3 regions of the Bacillus sp. JJ1609 genome follow, and region 2 is predicted to be linked to each of the others. Evidence: a T-box and tRNA genes for the amino acid it is inferred to sense, from the RefSeq annotation. Region 2 holds a T-box; the other regions hold tRNA genes.

Region 1 (5,694 bases), on a different contig from region 2:
TGATGAAGAAGTTTCAACCTATGTCCTTAAATGGAGTGAAACGAATAAGTTTTTAGAAAAGGTTACTGACCTGCTAAGCTTTATGCTCCCTCATTACAAGCGTGAAGGGAAGGCACAGCTTATTATCGCTATTGGCTGCACAGGAGGCCAGCACCGGTCTGTTGCCCTTGCCGAGAATATCGCCAAGTTTTTCGAGAAGGACTATCATACCCGTGTCACGCATAGGGATATAGATAAAAGGAAGGGACAGCCAACATGATTACGAATGGACTGCCAAGAATCGTCATCATCGGGGGTGGAACCGGTCTGCCAGTGCTGCTGCGGGGATTGAAGAAGCACCCAGTAGATATTACGGCGATCGTGACGGTTGCCGATGATGGCGGCAGCTCCGGCAGGCTCCGGGAGGATATGCAAATCCCTCCCCCTGGAGATATCCGGAATGTCCTGGCTGCACTCTCCGATGTGGAACCGTTAATTGAGGAGATGTTCCAGCACCGCTTCAATACATCCAATGAATTATCCGGGCATTCGCTTGGTAACCTCATCCTAGCTGCAATGACATCGATTACAGGAAACTTTGTCCATGCGATTCAGGAAATGAGCAAGGTCTTGAATGTCAGGGGGAAAGTTCTTCCAGCCGCTAATCGAAGTGTCATGCTAAATGCTGTTATGGAAGATGACAGCATTGTTAGAGGCGAATCGAAAATTCCTTATTCAGGCAAACGAATCAAAAGGGTATTTTTGAATCCGGAAAACGTTAAGCCGCTTCCGGAAACACTTCAGGCAATTAGGGAAGCAGATTTGATTGTCATCGGACCCGGCAGCCTGTACACGAGCATCTTGCCGAATCTGCTTGTTAAAAGGCTCGGACAGGAAGTATGCAAAGCTCAGGGACGTAAAGTATATATTTGCAATTTAATGACCCAGGCAGGGGAAACGCATAACTTTACTGCAAGTGACCATATAAAGGCAATCTATGACCATATGGATTGTGCATTTATCGATACGATCCTTGTGAATAACGAAACAATCCCTCCAGATGTCGAGCTGCGTTATAAAGAGGAACTGGCCCAACCCGTTCATTTTGATTTGGAAAGGTTGATGGCTCTTGGGATTGAGATCGTTCAGGAGGAAATTGCCGAGCTTGATGGAAATGTGATCAGGCATGATACAAAAAAAGTTTCAGAAATTTTGTATTCTATGATTTTAAATGAAACTAAAAAGAGATATAACGCGTAATATAGGATGCAAGCGTTTGTCTTCTTTTTAAAAAATAGACATTATGGTTAAAAACAGCTCAAGCGCCTGTAGAGGTCGTTCTGTCCAGTGAATGTGACTACATCAGATCACTTCGAGGGACCAGCTGGAAAATCGATGTGTAGGACTTTTCCGGCTATTCTAAAGCGCTTGTGCTTTATATATTTAGGGGGTGAGAAGGTGTCGTTCGCTTCGGAAACAAAAAAGGAACTCACGAACATTGATACAAAGGGCTGCTGCACCAATGCGGAACTCTCTGCCCTCATCAGGATGAATGGCTCCCTTTCCTTCTCAAATCGTAAGCTCATCGTAGACATTCAGACTGAAAATGCTGCAATCGCACGGCGGATCTATACCCTGATTAAAAAAAGCTATCAGGTTCAGGTAGAACTGCTTGTACGAAAAAAAATGCGGCTGAAAAAGAATAATGTTTATATTGTCCGCTTGAAGGAATCAGCCAGAGAAATTCTGGAGGATTTAAAGATTTTAGGAGAAGGCTTTGAAATTATTCATGATATTTCGGAAGACCTTGTGAAAAAGAAATGTTGTAAGCGTTCTTATCTAAGAGGTGCATTTCTCGCTGGAGGCTCAGTCAACAACCCGGAGACTTCCTCCTATCATTTGGAGATTGCATCCATGTACCAGGAGCATAATGAATCGTTATGTGAATTGATGAATACTTTTGGACTGAACAGCAAAACGCTCGAACGGAAGAAAGGATTTATCACCTATTTAAAAGAGGCTGAAAAAATTACCGAGTTTCTGAATATTGTCGGCGGACATAACGCTTTGATGAGATTCGAGGATATCCGGATCGTCCGTGATATGAGGAACTCAGTGAACCGTCTTGTCAATTGTGAAACTGCTAACTTGAACAAAACGATTGGTGCAGCACTTCGCCAGGTGGAAAATATCCGATATATCCGCGATACGGTAGGTCTGCACATTTTACCAGATAAGCTAAAGGAAATCGCCCAGCTTCGTGTAGACTACCAGGATGTTACCTTAAAAGAGTTAGGTGAGATGGTAACAGGGGGTACAATAAGTAAATCAGGAATCAATCACCGGCTGAGAAAGATAGATGAAATCGCAGACAAACTACGAGCCGGACAGATCATAAATAAATAGAGGGTTAGAGGAGGAAAACTAAAATGGTAGAAAAACAGGTTGAAGTGAAATTGAAAACTGGTTTACAGGCTCGCCCGGCAGCATTGTTTGTACAAGAAGCGAACCGCTTCTCATCCGATATTTTTCTTGAGAAGGACGGTAAAAAGGTAAATGCGAAGAGCATCATGGGATTGATGAGCCTTGCAGTCAGCGCGGGTGCATCTGTTAACTTAATCGCCGACGGCAATGATGAAGAGGAAGCTTTGGAGAAGCTTGCTGAATATATCCAAAAAGAAAATTAATCCGACTTCCGGTGAATCCCAATTAGAAAAAAACTCGCTCCCAAATTTGGGAGCGAGTTTTTCGTCTAATTACTTATCTTTCTTTTCTTCAAGCACATTGCGTGTAATGATCTGGTCAACAAGACCGTATTCTTTTGCACGCTCAGCTGTCATGAAGTTATCACGGTCTGTATCCTTAGCGATTACATCAAGAGGCTGGCCAGTGCGCTCAGAAAGGATTGTATTCAATTTATCACGAAGGAAAAGAATGCGCTTAGCAGCGATTTCAATTTCAGTCGCTTGTCCTTGAGCACCGCCAAGTGGCTGGTGAATCATGACTTCACTGTTTGGAAGGGCATAACGCTTCCCTTTAGTTCCAGCAGCAAGTAAGAATGCACCCATTGATGCGGCCATACCGATACAGATTGTTTGTACATCTGGTCTGATGAACTGCATTGTATCGTAGATTGCCATACCGGCAGTGATGCTGCCGCCTGGGCTATTAATGTAGATGGATATGTCTTTTTCTGGGTTTTCTGCTTCCAGGAATAAGAGCTGGGCTACGATTGAATTGGAGACATGGTCATCAATCCCGCTTCCTAGCATAATGATGCGATCCTTTAAAAGGCGGGAATAAATGTCATATGCCCGTTCGCCCCGATTCGTTTGTTCGATAACTGTAGGAATCAAGTTCATGTTTGTTTTCCTCCTTTGACATAAAGATCTTCAGTGCCATATAAAGGCAGTAAGCAAGCTGGCAGTAAATGGTTTGTTTGCCAGAATAGCTATGTATTTTAATGATACACGCATGGTCAATAAAGGTCAAACGAATCGCTTACAAAGCGTTGATAAACTGTTCGACAATTAATTTGATAATTTTGACCAATTTACTCTACCGTATCCATCTTACCCATGATTACACATTTTAAACAAAAAATCAGTCTTGCAATGCCAATGAATCTACCCTATAATAGGTAAGCGTAACGCTAATTTGGTTAGCCGTACACCTATTTAAAATATGCCCTCGTGGTGCAACGGATAGCACGTAAGATTCCGGTTCTTGAGATGTGGGTTCGATTCCTGCCGAGGGCGCTGCCAAAACCTCTTGTCTGATATCAGGCAAGGGGTTTTTCTTTTTCCCGATTTGAACTTGACTGGTCAATTGAAAACGATGCCAAATTCTTTCCATACACCAATGCTCATTTATCATGTAAAATAAGTGCAGGGGTGATTTAGATGGATCTTAAAGCCGGATTGTGGCAGAAACAGACATTAAAATTGGCGATGACTCAAGAACTTTCCCAGGCGATTGCGCTCTTGCAATATTCTGCCCAGGAGCTTGCTGCTTTTCTTGAAGCTAAATCCATGGAAAATCCCCTGATTCAAGTAGACTTTAAAAATATCACTACATTTGATTCAGGTATGGACCGCACGAGAAAGACGCTAAAACGGACTTTCGAGCGTGATCAGAAAAACCTGATTGAGCAAATTGGCTCGAGTGAGAGCGATACTCTCGAAGACTATCTCCTTTCACAGTTAAATTTGCTTCGCGATACACCTGAGCAAAAACATATTTTACATGTATTAATTGAAAATATAGATGAAAACGGTTACCTGAAGGATGACCTTACAAAAAGGGTAAACCAGCCCGAAGAAGCCATATATTCAGCATTGAAAAAACTACAGGCCCTCGATCCAGCTGGAATTGCAGCCAGGGACCTTCAAGAGTGCTTGCTCCTTCAGCTGGAGCGTAAAAACCCAACACCTGACAATGAGCTTTCCAAAATAATTATCGGAGAACACTTTCTCCTTTTTGCCGAGAAAAAGTGGAAACCATTGGCGAAAATGCTGAGCATTGATATAAAGGACATCCAAAAAGTCCATGATTATGTTCAACAGCTAAATCCAAAGCCAGGGGCTATTTTTCAAAGAGAGAAGCCAGCCTACATCGTAGCTGATGTGGTCGTGAAGCGTGACGGCGAAGAGCTGTCAGTCAGTGTGTTTGATGCCTTGATCCCGAAGATTTCATTTAATGAAGGATATTACCGACAGCTTTCAAACCATAAAGATTCAGAAGTGAATAAATTCCTCCAGGAAAAACAAGGGGATTTCCAATGGATCCAGCGCAGTCTCGAGCAAAGGAAAGAAACGCTGTTAAAGGTATCGATGAAAATTATTGAAAAGCAAAGGGAGTTTTTCCTGATTGGACCTGCCCACTTGAATCCGATGACGATGAGGGAAGTCGCCGAAGAACTTGAAATCCATGAATCCACGGTAAGCCGGACGGTCCGGGAAAAATATATGCAGACACCAGCCGGTACTTATGAACTGAAATATTTTTTCACAAGTGCTGTGCAAACTACAGAAAACGATCACGCCTCATCGCAAAAGGTAAAAGCTTCGATCGAAGCTTTAATAAAAGAAGAAAATAAACAAAAGCCAGTTTCGGATCAGGATATCGTCGAAATGTTAAAAGAGAGGGAAGGCATGGTGGTTTCCCGGAGAACCGTAGCCAAATACCGCGACCAGCTTGGCATCCCCTCTTCCTCAAAGCGGAAACGATTTGATTGATTTTACATGGTTCGTTTTTTATGATTTCGGAATAAAACATAGAATTCCGGAATATAATTTATTTTTCCGGAATAAAACGCAGAGTTCCGGAATATAATCGATTTTTCCGGAATAAAACGCAAAATTCCGGAATAAAATCCAATCGGTTTTTTTCCGGAATAAATATTAGGTGTTGCTTAGTCGATTCAAATATAAAAAAGAAATCGTTTAAAGGAGAACTCATGAAAAAAACAGTCAAACTCTATTCCCGCCCCCGCTGCCACCTGTGCGAGACAGCCCGTGAAATCCTTGAAGACCTGCAGCAGCAGTGGAATTTTACAATAGAAGAAATCAACATTGATCTGGATGATGAGCTGGTAGAAAAGTATGGAATCATGATTCCTGTCGTGGAATTGGACGGGGAAGAGCTGCAATATGGCATTGTGAACAAAAAATTCATAAGTGAAGCGTTTACAAGAAAAAACCTTGAGTTTATTAG
Region 2 (5,694 bases):
TGGATTTGTATTCGTATCACATACAGGAGATGTCATGCCATCCGGCCTTCTTCCGCTTGTTGGGGGAAACGTTAGAGAAAAGTCTCTTGCTGAAATTTATCGCGAATCCCCTATTTTTAAAGATCTGCGCACCCCGGATAAATACAAAGGAAAGTGCGGTGTCTGTGAATTTCGCTACGTCTGCGGCGGGTCCCGCTCCAGAACATATGCCGTAACAGGAGACTATATGGAAAGCGAGCCCTACTGTGTTTACATTCCAGAAGCAATTCGCAAAAAAGAAAAAACTGTATAACTTGAATGAGATTTTGATCCCCTTGAATCATTTGCAGGGGATTTTTTGTTTGGAAGAGGTATTGGGAAGATAAATCAGGGATCATGAATCTCAATTTTGTTGAAATTTAGAGTGAAATTTACTCCACTTAAAAATATATTGGCGAAGTTCACAATTATTTTGGCGGAAACGAAGTTATTCTGGCGAAAATGTCCTATATTCTGGCGAACTGGAAATAATCCTCGATAAATTCCAGTTTTAAATAGAAGATTTTGAACCGTGCAAATTCCTCAGTAGTAAAAAATTCTCATTAAACAATTAAAAGAATATTTACTACAATCCGCAAAATATAGCCTGAATTCCGTGAAAAGCATGGGGGTTCAGGAAACTTGTAAATGAACTGTTAAAGTTGAATAGGCTTTACACATTGAATAACTTTTTCATTTATGACACTTTCTTGACTTCAGTATAACTGTGACATAAAGCACCGACGCAGAGCCTTAAAGGGCTTTACAATTAAACTAACGAAAGGATGGTGCAAAAATGACAATCTCTATTGATCAAAGCGCATACAAATGGTTTGAGAACGAATTTGGTACAGCAAAGCCGTTTTTCATCCGCCTTTACCCTCAATATGGCGGGTTTGGTGACAAGAACAAAGGGTACAGCCTTGCGTTTGCTCTTGAAACACCTGCTATTGCCGCTGAGCAGCAAGAGATTGATGGAATAACATTCTTTGTCGAGTCAAATGATACCTGGTTTTTTGAAGAAACCGATGTTGAAATTAAGTACAGTGAAGCAGAACAGGAAATATTCGCAGCGTATAAGGAGCATCATTAAAAATAGCTTTTACCATGATTGGCATGTGTTTTGGTACTTACTTGTAACAGTTTCATGCATATGAATGCCCTCTCATTAAAACAAAATATAATTTTGATTTTTATAAGGGAAACCTAGTACAAATAGGTTGAGCCTCAGGCAAATGCCTGAGGCTCTTTATGTTCTACATTTCCTTTGGAGCTTTAATCCCAAGCAATCGTAATCCTTCCTCTAGTACAACACTGACAGAATACACAAGTGCTAATCGGGATTCCTTTTCCTCGTTTTCATCCAGAATCCGTATTTCACCGTAATATTTATTAAAGGCTTGGGCAAGGTCGAGGACATATTTTGCAATTTGTGAAGGATCGTATTTGCCAGCTGCTCTTCTGATTGCTTCTGGAAACTGAAGCAGCTCGATCACAACCGGCCATTCTGCCTCTCCGTACAGATAGACGTCTACGAGATTTCCCGACCATGCAGCTTTACGCAAGATTGATTGTGCACGAGCGTTGGTATATTGAACGTACGGACCTGTTTCGCCTTCCACCTTCAACATATCCCCCAGCGAAAACTCTATATCATTCATCCGGAAATTTTTCAGGTCATGGAACATGATCGCCCCTGTGCCAACCATTGCTGCCGTTTCCTCCTTATTAGCTAAGGAAGGATTCTTTTCCTCGATATTTTTTAATCCAAGTTGAATCGATTCATTCATGACTTCTTCTAACAAAACAACTTTGCCTTTACGGGTGGACATTTTCTTCCCGTCCTTCAGCATCATGCCGAATGGGATATGAACCAAATCATCTGCCCAGTTAAAATTCATTTTCGCAAGAACTGCCTTCAGTTGTTTAAAATGAAGGCTTTGTTCATTCCCTACCACATATAGAGATTTCACAAATCGATACTGATCAAACCGGTATTTAGCCGCAGCCAAATCCCTTGTTGCGTACAATGTTGCACCGTCCGATTTTTTAATCAGGCAAGGAGGCAGTTCATTCTCATCGAGGGTAACAACCTGCGCACCATCAGATTCCTTTAGCAGTCCGCTATCCTCTAACAGTTCTACAATTTCGGCCATGTTATCATTATAGAACGCTTCCCCAGCAAAGGAATCAAATTCAATGCCCATCAAATCATAAATCTTTGTGAACTCCTTCAGTGATTCATCTCTGAACCATTTCCATAGTTCTAATGAATGTTCGTCACCATCTTCAAGTCTCTTGAACCAATCACGTCCTGCTTGTTCGAGTTCAAGATTTGCTTCTGCCTCTTCATGAAATCTTATATATAGCGCCAGCAATTCCTTAATGGGATCGGTTTTCACTTTCTCTTCAGATCCCCACATTTTGTAAGCAGTAATCAGCTTTCCAAATTGAGTTCCCCAATCTCCTAAGTGATTGATTTTCACTGGCTTGTATCCAGTTTTCTCTAGAATTAGAGCGATTGCATTACCAATCACTGTTGACCGCAGATGTCCCATTGAAAATGGCTTTGCTATGTTTGGGGACGACAGATCAATTGCTACAGTTCCGTTTTCTCCAATTGAAAGGTCTCCGTAACGTTCCTTATGCTCCATAATCTCCTTGACTACTTCCTTTGCAATCAATCTTTTATTGAGAAATGCATTTACATACCCCCCTGCTGGCTCGACTTTTTCAAAAAGCTCCAGACTCTTGCCTTGAAGCTTGTTGCTGAGTTCTTGAGCAATTTTTGCTGGAGCTTTACGCATTACCTTGGCAAGCTGGAAGCATGGGAACGCTAAATCACCTTGTTTGGAAAATCTTGGTTTTTCAATCAGCTGCTCCACATCTTCGATTGTAAGTTTTTCAACTAACACAGAATCTATGATCTGAGCAAAATTCTTTACATACTTCATGCTAAAACCTCCCTAAAAATAAAAAAACTCCCGTCTCTATAAAAGAGACGAGAGTTGAATCCCGCGGTACCACCCTAATTGTTCCAAAAAAGGAACCTGCTTGCATTGATAACGGAATCTCTCCGGCTTGCCCTACTGATTTCAGGCAGGCATCTCAAAAGTGCGCTTCATTATTCAGTCGCACCAGGCTTTCACCTTCCCTGGCTCGCTGCAGCAGACTTTAAATAACTACTCTCTTTTTCATCGATTAGATATTTTTACCATTATATACAACCGTACTTAAACTTTGCAACCATTATTTTATGATTAATGCAGTATCAAATTCCTGGATAGATCTGTTGCGGTCATCGTACCTTTCAGTGTAGTTTCCATCTGTGTATTCACGAATAATTTTTCTCCAAAACGTTTTTGCTGGTTCATTCTTTTCAACTTGCGTGATGCTCCATTTTCCTGGAAACAGGTCAAAAAGTTTAACGGCAGCTGCTTTTCCAAATCCCATGCGGTAAAATTTCCTCATAATGAAGAACTCCCTAATGATGTGAGGAACATCTTCCGATCCACTTTCGACCAGAGCAAAGCCTGCCAGTTCGCCTTCATGAATAATGAAAAACGCATGCATATTTTGATCTGTCCAATACGGCTTCAAATCAAAAGGGGCGTATCTTCCATTTCCTTCAAGCTTGATTTCCTGATATACCGTAAACTCATAAATATATAATTGCATTAAATTATGAAGTGTGTCTTCATCCCCTTGTTTTACAGGTACTAAGTAAATCACTGGTTTCCTCCTTAGAGTAGTTTTTATAATAGATCACTGTCGTGCCAAAAGAAATGCTAAGGATTCTGCATAAATTGGAATTCGGCCCCATTCTATGTACTCTAAGCTTTGATAGAGCATATTTGAGTGATCTCCTGCTGATATTAAGAAATAGCAATGACCTATTCTCTCTCGAACAATCTTCTGCTGGAATCATTAGCGCTATTCCGATACCTGTTCTTCGTAAATCTTTAATACTTTTCTATATAAAATATTAAAATCCTTTTTAAAATTTAATTTTTTTGCGCATCTAGACGAGCACCTAAAATAGGAAATTAAAAGAGGGAATAACACAGCCATCTCACTAAAAAAGAGCTGCCTAAATGCAGCCCTTATTCATCTCGCTTTGGATAAGAAAATTCATAAGTAATTTCTTTTCCAGTCAGGGTTATTTTTACAATTACATATCCAGTTTTGGAGGCGAAGATATGCGTTGATCCACTCCCTGAGTCTTCTAGCCACTCACCTGTTGATTTAATTTTATTAAGGTAATTTCTGAATTCCTTCACATTGGCTTTTTCCCAAAGGTATTTTTCAGTATTGTCAAACTTCACTATAGGTTCCAATCCAACTGGAAACGGCAAAGTGTCGTATCCGTGGGTGACATAAAGCTGTTCATCATGAATATTAGGCTTTTGATCCTTAAACTCCAATGTAGCGATTAAATGGAATATTTCAGCGTATTCAACCTTGGGATAGTCAAAACTGAAATGTGTTGTCTTATTGTCTATATTAACGAAAAAGTGGTAGCGCAGTGAAACATCTGTCATTTTCACATGCTCTATATATAGAGTTGTGGGATAAGGGAAACTTTCCAATTCCTTTTCTACATACATTGCACCAGAGCTGATTATCTTTTTTTGTTCCTCTTCTTTCACTGTCTCTGCATAACCGATTTGTACAGAGTTCCCTTCCTTGAAAAATGCATAGCCATTTTCCATTCTTTCACTATAAATATCCTCTACTTGCCAGGAAAATTGACTATTCCCGCTAGCAGTTGAAACAGGGCTTTCCTTTATTTGATTATTTGATTGCAACTGGAACAGAATACCGGCTGAAATTAACAGGAAAATGCTAGTAAGCACTAAATTTTTCCATTCATATCTCCTGGTCCTTTCGTTATTCTGAGTTCTAATCGAACTAGTAATCCTTCTTCGAATTGCCTCTTTTTTGTGCGCAGGAGGTTTAACTTGTTTAAGAAGTTCCCAATTGTCATCAGAATGATTGTTCAATTTGATTACCTCCTTTGATGACTTCCATTTTTTTTAAAGCCGCTAGAGCCCTTGATAAAGTCTTTCGGACCTTTGTATCTGACCATCCGAGGATTTCGGTTATTTCTTTTGTTGAACATTCTTCAATCTTCTTCAAGGTGATTACCAGTCGGTACTCCGGTTTGAGCAATTGGATGGCCACAATCACCTGCTCTACCGATTCACGGTTTGCTACATATTGTTCCAGGTCAAATGTAGATGGGATCTCTCTTTCTACGGAAAAGGCAGAAAAAATCCTTCTTCGCTTTCTTTTCCTTATTTCATCCATAACAATGTGCTTTGCAATACTGAAAAGCCATGTTTTCGCATTAGACCTATTTTCGAAGCTTCCATATGAAGTATAAGCCCGTACGAAGGTGTCATGGACAAAATCCTCACAATAATGGCGGTCACCGATCATGAAAAGGACGAAGCGATAGATATCCTCATAATATACCTCATACCACTCCATCACCTGTTGTTCTCTTAATGGATCCAATTTTTCCTCCACCTCATTTCCACTCTCTAAACTATAAGTCGACTGATATGTAATAGTGTGACACCTTTTTATGGAGAATTCTGATTTTTTCATAAAAGATGGGTCGCCCGTTTTTTATAAAATAGGGTACAAGCTGATGCTCGTCTTATTTTTTTT
Region 3 (5,694 bases), on a different contig from region 2:
TCTCATCTGTCTGGATGGAGTCTGGGCCTTTTTATCTTTATCCTGAACATCCCTTTCTTTTTCATCGGTTATAAACAAATTGGAAAGACCTTTGCCTTATCTACCCTTTTAGGAATCACGGTGTTATCCTTGACCACCAGTTTCCTTCACGAGGTACCTGTATTTACCGAAGATCTGCTTTTGGCTACTGTTTTTGGCGGCATCGTCCTTGGTTCAGGTGTAGGGATTGTTATCCGCTATGGAGGGTCTTTAGATGGAACGGAGATATTAGCAATCCTGGCAAATAGAAAATTGCCTTTCTCAGTAGGTGAAATCATTATGTTCTTTAATATCTTCATTTTTGGAACAGCGGGTTTCGTCTTTGGATGGGATCGAGCAATGTATTCCATCCTCACTTATTTTATCGCGTTTAAAACGATTGATGTTGTGATGGCCGGATTGGACGAATCAAAAGCAGCATGGATTATCAGTGAACAGCATAAGGAAATCGGCGAAGCGATCCTGGCACGCCTGGGCCGTGGGGTTACATACTTGAATGGTGAAGGAGCATACACGGGGGATGACAAAAAAGTCATTTTCTGTGTTATTACAAGGCTTGAAGAAGCAAAGTTAAAATCGATTGTTGAAGAGCTTGACGATTCAGCTTTCCTTGCAGTCGGCAACATCGCAGAAGTCCGCGGGGGAAGGTTTAAGAAGAAAAATATTCATTAAAGGAAAAGGAAAGATGCATGAGAGCATCTTTCCTTTCTTTTATCCTCTAACCTTCGAATAAATATATGTATCATATGAAACCCCGTTCTGAATTATGTAGTTCTTTAAAATACCCTCCTTCTGGAAACCCAATTTCACAAGTAATTCATTTGATTGACCATTCTCGAGAAATACAACAGCACCAATTCTCATTAAATCCATTTCATTCAAACCAAATTCTAATGCCCTGCTTATGGACTCCTGAGCATATCCCTTTCCCCAGTAATCAGAATGGAGCTCATAGCCAATTTCAGCCCGCCTATTTTTTGAAGACCAGGCATGAAAACCTACTGTACCAATCAATCGACTTTGACCCTTTATTTGAATTCCCCATCTGAATCCTTTATTTTCAATATAATTCATTTTAAATGAATGAATGAGTCCAACAGTTTCTTCAATCTGAGTCATCTTTTCGGAGCCATAGTGCTGCATAACTCGATCATCTGAGAAATTTTTAAATAGGTCCTCTGCGTCATCCTCCTTAATTTCTCTAAGTATTAGACGGTTTGTTTCTAATTCTGGAAATTCCATACATCCTCCTGTTATGATCACTCTATTTTCTTAATACTTATTTCTTTTCCAGGGAGTAAATATCCTGCTAATTCAAAGAAAAAGTCGCCCTTTAAGGACGACCAATGAATTCATTCTTCTGCTGGCGCAGCATTGACAGCTATTTGATAGGCTTCAAGCAGATAAGTTTTTTCTATGTCGTTATTCAAACCAACCAAATACTGCTCGTCTCCCTTTTCTTCTACCTTCATCAGGACAGTGCCCTCTGGATCTCTGAGCAATGCAAATGATTCGCCTTTCATTTCAAATAGTGCTTCTACTTCATATTGCCTTTGTATTCCATTTTCATCCACGACAGTTACTAGGTCCCTGATTGAATCTTGATCCAATTATTCATCACCTCCAAGTATCATTATAATTTTCCCTTGCATTCTCTTTGTTATGAAAAGAGATTACATTATTGCCATGAAGAATGGTAAACATAAATTGTCTGTTGTTTTTTCTCTCATGCTTGCTAAATCAAAATTGTTCATTAATTTAAAATAAACTTTTAAATTCAATTCTCTTTTTTCATCTATATAATATTCCTAACGAACTTGTTTTTTGGAGGGTACGCTTGTGAAAACAGCAGGAATCGTAATTGGATCTACGATCGTTTCATTCGCATTTAATCTTTTTCTAATTCCTCATAGTATTATGAGCAGCGGCATAAGTGGCCTTTCAATCATTTTATCTATGCTTACCTCCTTTAACACAGGTATATTTAATTTTCTTTTAAATCTGCCATTACTGATCCTTGGCTATTTAAAATTAGGACGTAAATTTATTTTCTATACAATCCTTTCAGTTATAACCATTTCAATAACCCTTTATTTAATTCCGGTTGTTGCTCTTGCGGAAAACGCAATACTATCTTCTATATTTGGTGGTGCAATTGCTGGATTAGGTATAGGAATTATCTTCCGTTCATCGGGATCCTCTGGCGGTTTCGATATAGTCGGAATGCTTCTGGCAAGACGAAAAGATTTCCCTATGGGCACCTTGTTATTCGCGATGAATTCGATCGTTATTCTGTTATCAGGATTTTTATTTAGCTGGGACGCTGCATTAAATACACTTGTTTCGATTTATGTCCTTGGTAAAGTAATAGACAAAGTACATACCCACCATGTTAAACTCACCTTAATGATCATCACCAAAAAAGGTGAAGAAGTAAAACAGCATTTGTTAAAGAACGTTTATCGAGGAGTAACAGTCATCGACTCAGTTGGTGGCTACTCAAACGAAAAAAGCAATGTAATCATTACAGTAATCTCCCGTTATGAGCTTACCGAAGTTAAAACATTGATTGAAGAAATCGATCCGGAAGCCTTTGTGAATATTACTGAAACTTTAGAGGTAATGGGACTTTTCCATAGAAAACAACATTAATCTAAAAACATTCAAGAAGGAGAAATATACTCTTCTTGAATGTTTTTTCATTTTCCACTAAAATTCATCTTGTAATGTTTTTCATTTCATCATATAATAATTGAGTCGTCAAAATTATATCATGTCTCAGTAGCTCAGTAGGATAGAGCAACAGTTTCCTAAACTGTAGGTCGGAGGTTCGAATCCTCTCTGGGACACTAAAAATAAAGCCTTTCTCTTTTTGAGAAAGGCTTTATTTTTTGGGGAATTGGAACTAAAGTGTTTATTTTGTCGTCTATATAGATGAAATATCGTGTTCGCGTTTTATATATCTGAAAAGTGTTATGATCTTCTTTTGGATTAAGATTGATAGTTTGTGGTATTTATACACCATGACCAATTAAGTTAAAGGGGAAATGATATGAGAGCTAAAATGAAAGACATTCCTTATTTATTATTTTTGCTGGTGATGCCAGCATTAGGATTAATATATAAACTTTTAAATGCGAATCCTCGTGATCCGGTAATCCTTTCTACACACATAGATACTATGATTCCTTTTTTACCTGTGTTCATACTGCCCTATATTATCTGGTACGCTTTTATTTTGGGCTACCTGATTTATTTTTGGTATAAAGATATCAGTGTCTATCTCAAGACTTTGAGTGTCATTGTTATTGGTGAATCAGTTTGTTTCCTGATTTACTTTTATTTTCAAACGACAGTGCCTCGTCCAGATGTGTCCGGGGATGGAATGTTAGCGAACCTCGTTCGAATGATTTATAGTCATGACCAGCCTTATAATGCGTTTCCTAGCATCCATGTTTTAACGACATTCGCTATCATTCTTGGCTATATTAACATTCGGAATAAGCATTTATTTCATTCTGTTTTTGTACCGGTGATTGGTTCTTTGATTATTGTTTCTACTCTTTTTGTAAAACAGCATTATATCCTCGACATGTTTGGTTCGATGTTCTTAACCTCATTCATTTATGGAATTGTTTTTGAACTTTATGAACTGAAAATTGCAGAGAAAACCAATACAATATATTTAAAAGAATAGCGAAAGAAGGGCCATCAGGTTTGATGGTCCTTTTTTTACTTTTATACAATGTCAATGTTTACAGCTGATGATCGCATTCTACTGATAAGGATGATGATTTTCCTGAAAGTGGAATTCCTCTATTTATTACCTCTCGAAACCCCTTCCCACATACTTGTAATAATAGTATGTGATATGCTCAACTTTCTTTTATCCATATCTTTTTTTGTAAAACAAAAGAAATTATACCGATTATAACGACCACAAATAAACTAACGAAGAAACCCATCCGGATGGTTTTTTCCATTAGTGTTCCACTTACAGCGGCAAGAATCAATGCAATGCCTATGAAAGAAATGAATTTACCCCAAGCTTTCATTTCCAATAATTTCAGTGCGGAAAGGATGATAAATGCCCAATTGTATAAAATCAAGATTCCGGCTGCAGTAGTGATATACTCATAAATTTTTCCTGGCAGCAGCAGTGCTGTTACAATGGACGCAATTAATCCAACAACCGCAAGTAATAGTGAAGGCAAAGGGAGTTGCTTCCACTTTTCGAGTTTTTTTGAAAAAACATTTGGTGCATCTCCATCTTTCGCAAGTGTAACCAGCAATGTGGTCACTCCGAATAAAGAGGCAGTCATTGTTGAAAAACCAGCAATTATAATGGCTGCATTAAAAACATGTGGGAAGAAGCTGAGATGATATTGGTCAAGTGCTGTAACAAAGGGGCTTTCCTTTTCATTGAATGCACCATGTGAAGCCATGATTACCGCAAGTCCAAGAGCAAGAACATATATGATCATTAATAAAATCAGCATGATGATCCCTGCTTTTGGCGCATCCTCCTTCTTCTTGAGTCTTGTCGCCATTAGGCCAATTACTTCTATTCCGCCGTAAGCGTAGAATGCATAAATCAATGATGACCAAAACCCCTTAAAGCCTTCAATAAATAATTTATTAGGTTCTTTTGGAATGAGCAGTTCTTTCGGTTCTAACTTAAACCAGCCCATGAGCGCCGCAATGGCAATTATAATAAACATGATGATGGCTGCAGTTTTAACAATAGCAAACAAATCCTCTACCTTATCAAATCCTTTATTTCCGGTTAGTACAACTCCTATGGACAATATCGCAAATCCCGATGCAAATATCCATAAAGGCACTCTAGGAAACCAAAATTGAGCTAATATCGAAAGTGCTGTTAATTGGCTTCCCATGATCAGGATATTTGAGCTCCAATAATTCCATCCGCAGCAGAAGCCAGCCCATTTTCCGTAAGCTTGATTGGCATAATAGCAAAAGGAACCTTCTTGCGGATCCACTGCAGTCATTTTAGCTAATAAATTATAGACCACATAAGTTCCGATTGCTGCCAAAATAAAAGAAAGTACGATGGATGGTCCAGTTATTTTGATTCCAATGGCAGACCCTAGAAAAAAACCTGTACCTATCGTACATCCAACTCCAATTAATGAAAGCTGCCACCATTTTAAATCCCCTTCTTTAGGAGCAGACCCTTTGCAAGAGTTACTTGATGGGAAAAAGAAATCCAAGCCCATTACCTCCTTCAACACGTATTATCATTCGAGAATTGAAGTTTATTTATGTACGAAACTTCTATATTTGACTAATGATTAAAAAAAGCCGACTCGTAAAGAATCGACTTTGCAAATTTATTTTTTGCTTTTTTCGGAATCTGAATTATTTTTAAGGCCTGTCATTGTCCTGTACATTTGAGTGTACATGCTTCCTTGGACGATATTTTCCAGGAAGAATTCGCCAATCAGCTTTTTGTATTCTTCATCCTCAAACATCTTTTTATTTTGCAGTTCCATTTCCGCTAATCCTTCATAAGTTGAGATTAATGCATACGTATGATCTTCCCCTGAAATCGGCGATAACAATTCAATCCGATGATCATACTGTTCATTTCGGAAGCTTTGAATCAACCGTAAATTTTTAATTGCAGCAGGA

What was found. The T-box of region 2 lies ahead of argS (arginine--tRNA ligase). A T-box ahead of a tRNA ligase gene usually reads a tRNA of that ligase, here a tRNA-Arg.
Region 1: it has a tRNA-Arg gene. The T-box ahead of argS (arginine--tRNA ligase) is inferred to sense a tRNA for this amino acid. The anticodon was not compared.
Region 3: it has a tRNA-Arg gene. The T-box ahead of argS (arginine--tRNA ligase) is inferred to sense a tRNA for this amino acid. The anticodon was not compared.

The regions. Positions count from the first base shown of each region.
Region 1 is NZ_JBALSS010000005.1:88,916-94,609, forward strand. It holds gene rapZ (RNase adapter RapZ) at 1-259, shown strand, start outside; gene V7654_RS04120 (gluconeogenesis factor YvcK family protein) at 256-1,239, shown strand; gene whiA (DNA-binding protein WhiA) at 1,438-2,385, shown strand; gene V7654_RS04130 (HPr family phosphocarrier protein) at 2,409-2,666, shown strand; gene clpP (ATP-dependent Clp endopeptidase proteolytic subunit ClpP) at 2,736-3,341, opposite strand; tRNA gene V7654_RS04140 (tRNA-Arg) at 3,666-3,737, shown strand; gene rpoN (RNA polymerase factor sigma-54) at 3,882-5,216, shown strand; gene V7654_RS04150 (glutaredoxin family protein) at 5,438-5,694, shown strand, end outside.
Region 2 is NZ_JBALSS010000013.1:98,538-104,231, reverse strand. It holds partial or broken gene V7654_RS12070 (TIGR04053 family radical SAM/SPASM domain-containing protein) at 1-292, shown strand, start outside; gene V7654_RS12065 (HesB/YadR/YfhF family protein) at 815-1,111, shown strand; gene argS (arginine--tRNA ligase) at 1,275-2,972, opposite strand; T-box leader at 3,013-3,225, opposite strand; gene V7654_RS12055 (GNAT family N-acetyltransferase) at 3,268-3,750, opposite strand; gene V7654_RS12050 (hypothetical protein) at 4,122-5,021, opposite strand; gene V7654_RS12045 (RNA polymerase sigma factor) at 5,005-5,538, opposite strand.
Region 3 is NZ_JBALSS010000020.1:62,451-68,144, reverse strand. It holds gene V7654_RS15630 (YitT family protein) at 1-711, shown strand, start outside; gene V7654_RS15625 (GNAT family N-acetyltransferase) at 751-1,281, opposite strand; gene V7654_RS15620 (DUF1292 domain-containing protein) at 1,392-1,649, opposite strand; gene V7654_RS15615 (YitT family protein) at 1,879-2,691, shown strand; tRNA gene V7654_RS15610 (tRNA-Arg) at 2,815-2,888, shown strand; gene V7654_RS15605 (phosphatase PAP2 family protein) at 3,092-3,736, shown strand; gene V7654_RS15600 (amino acid permease) at 3,915-5,273, opposite strand; gene V7654_RS15595 (hypothetical protein) at 5,394-5,694, opposite strand, start outside.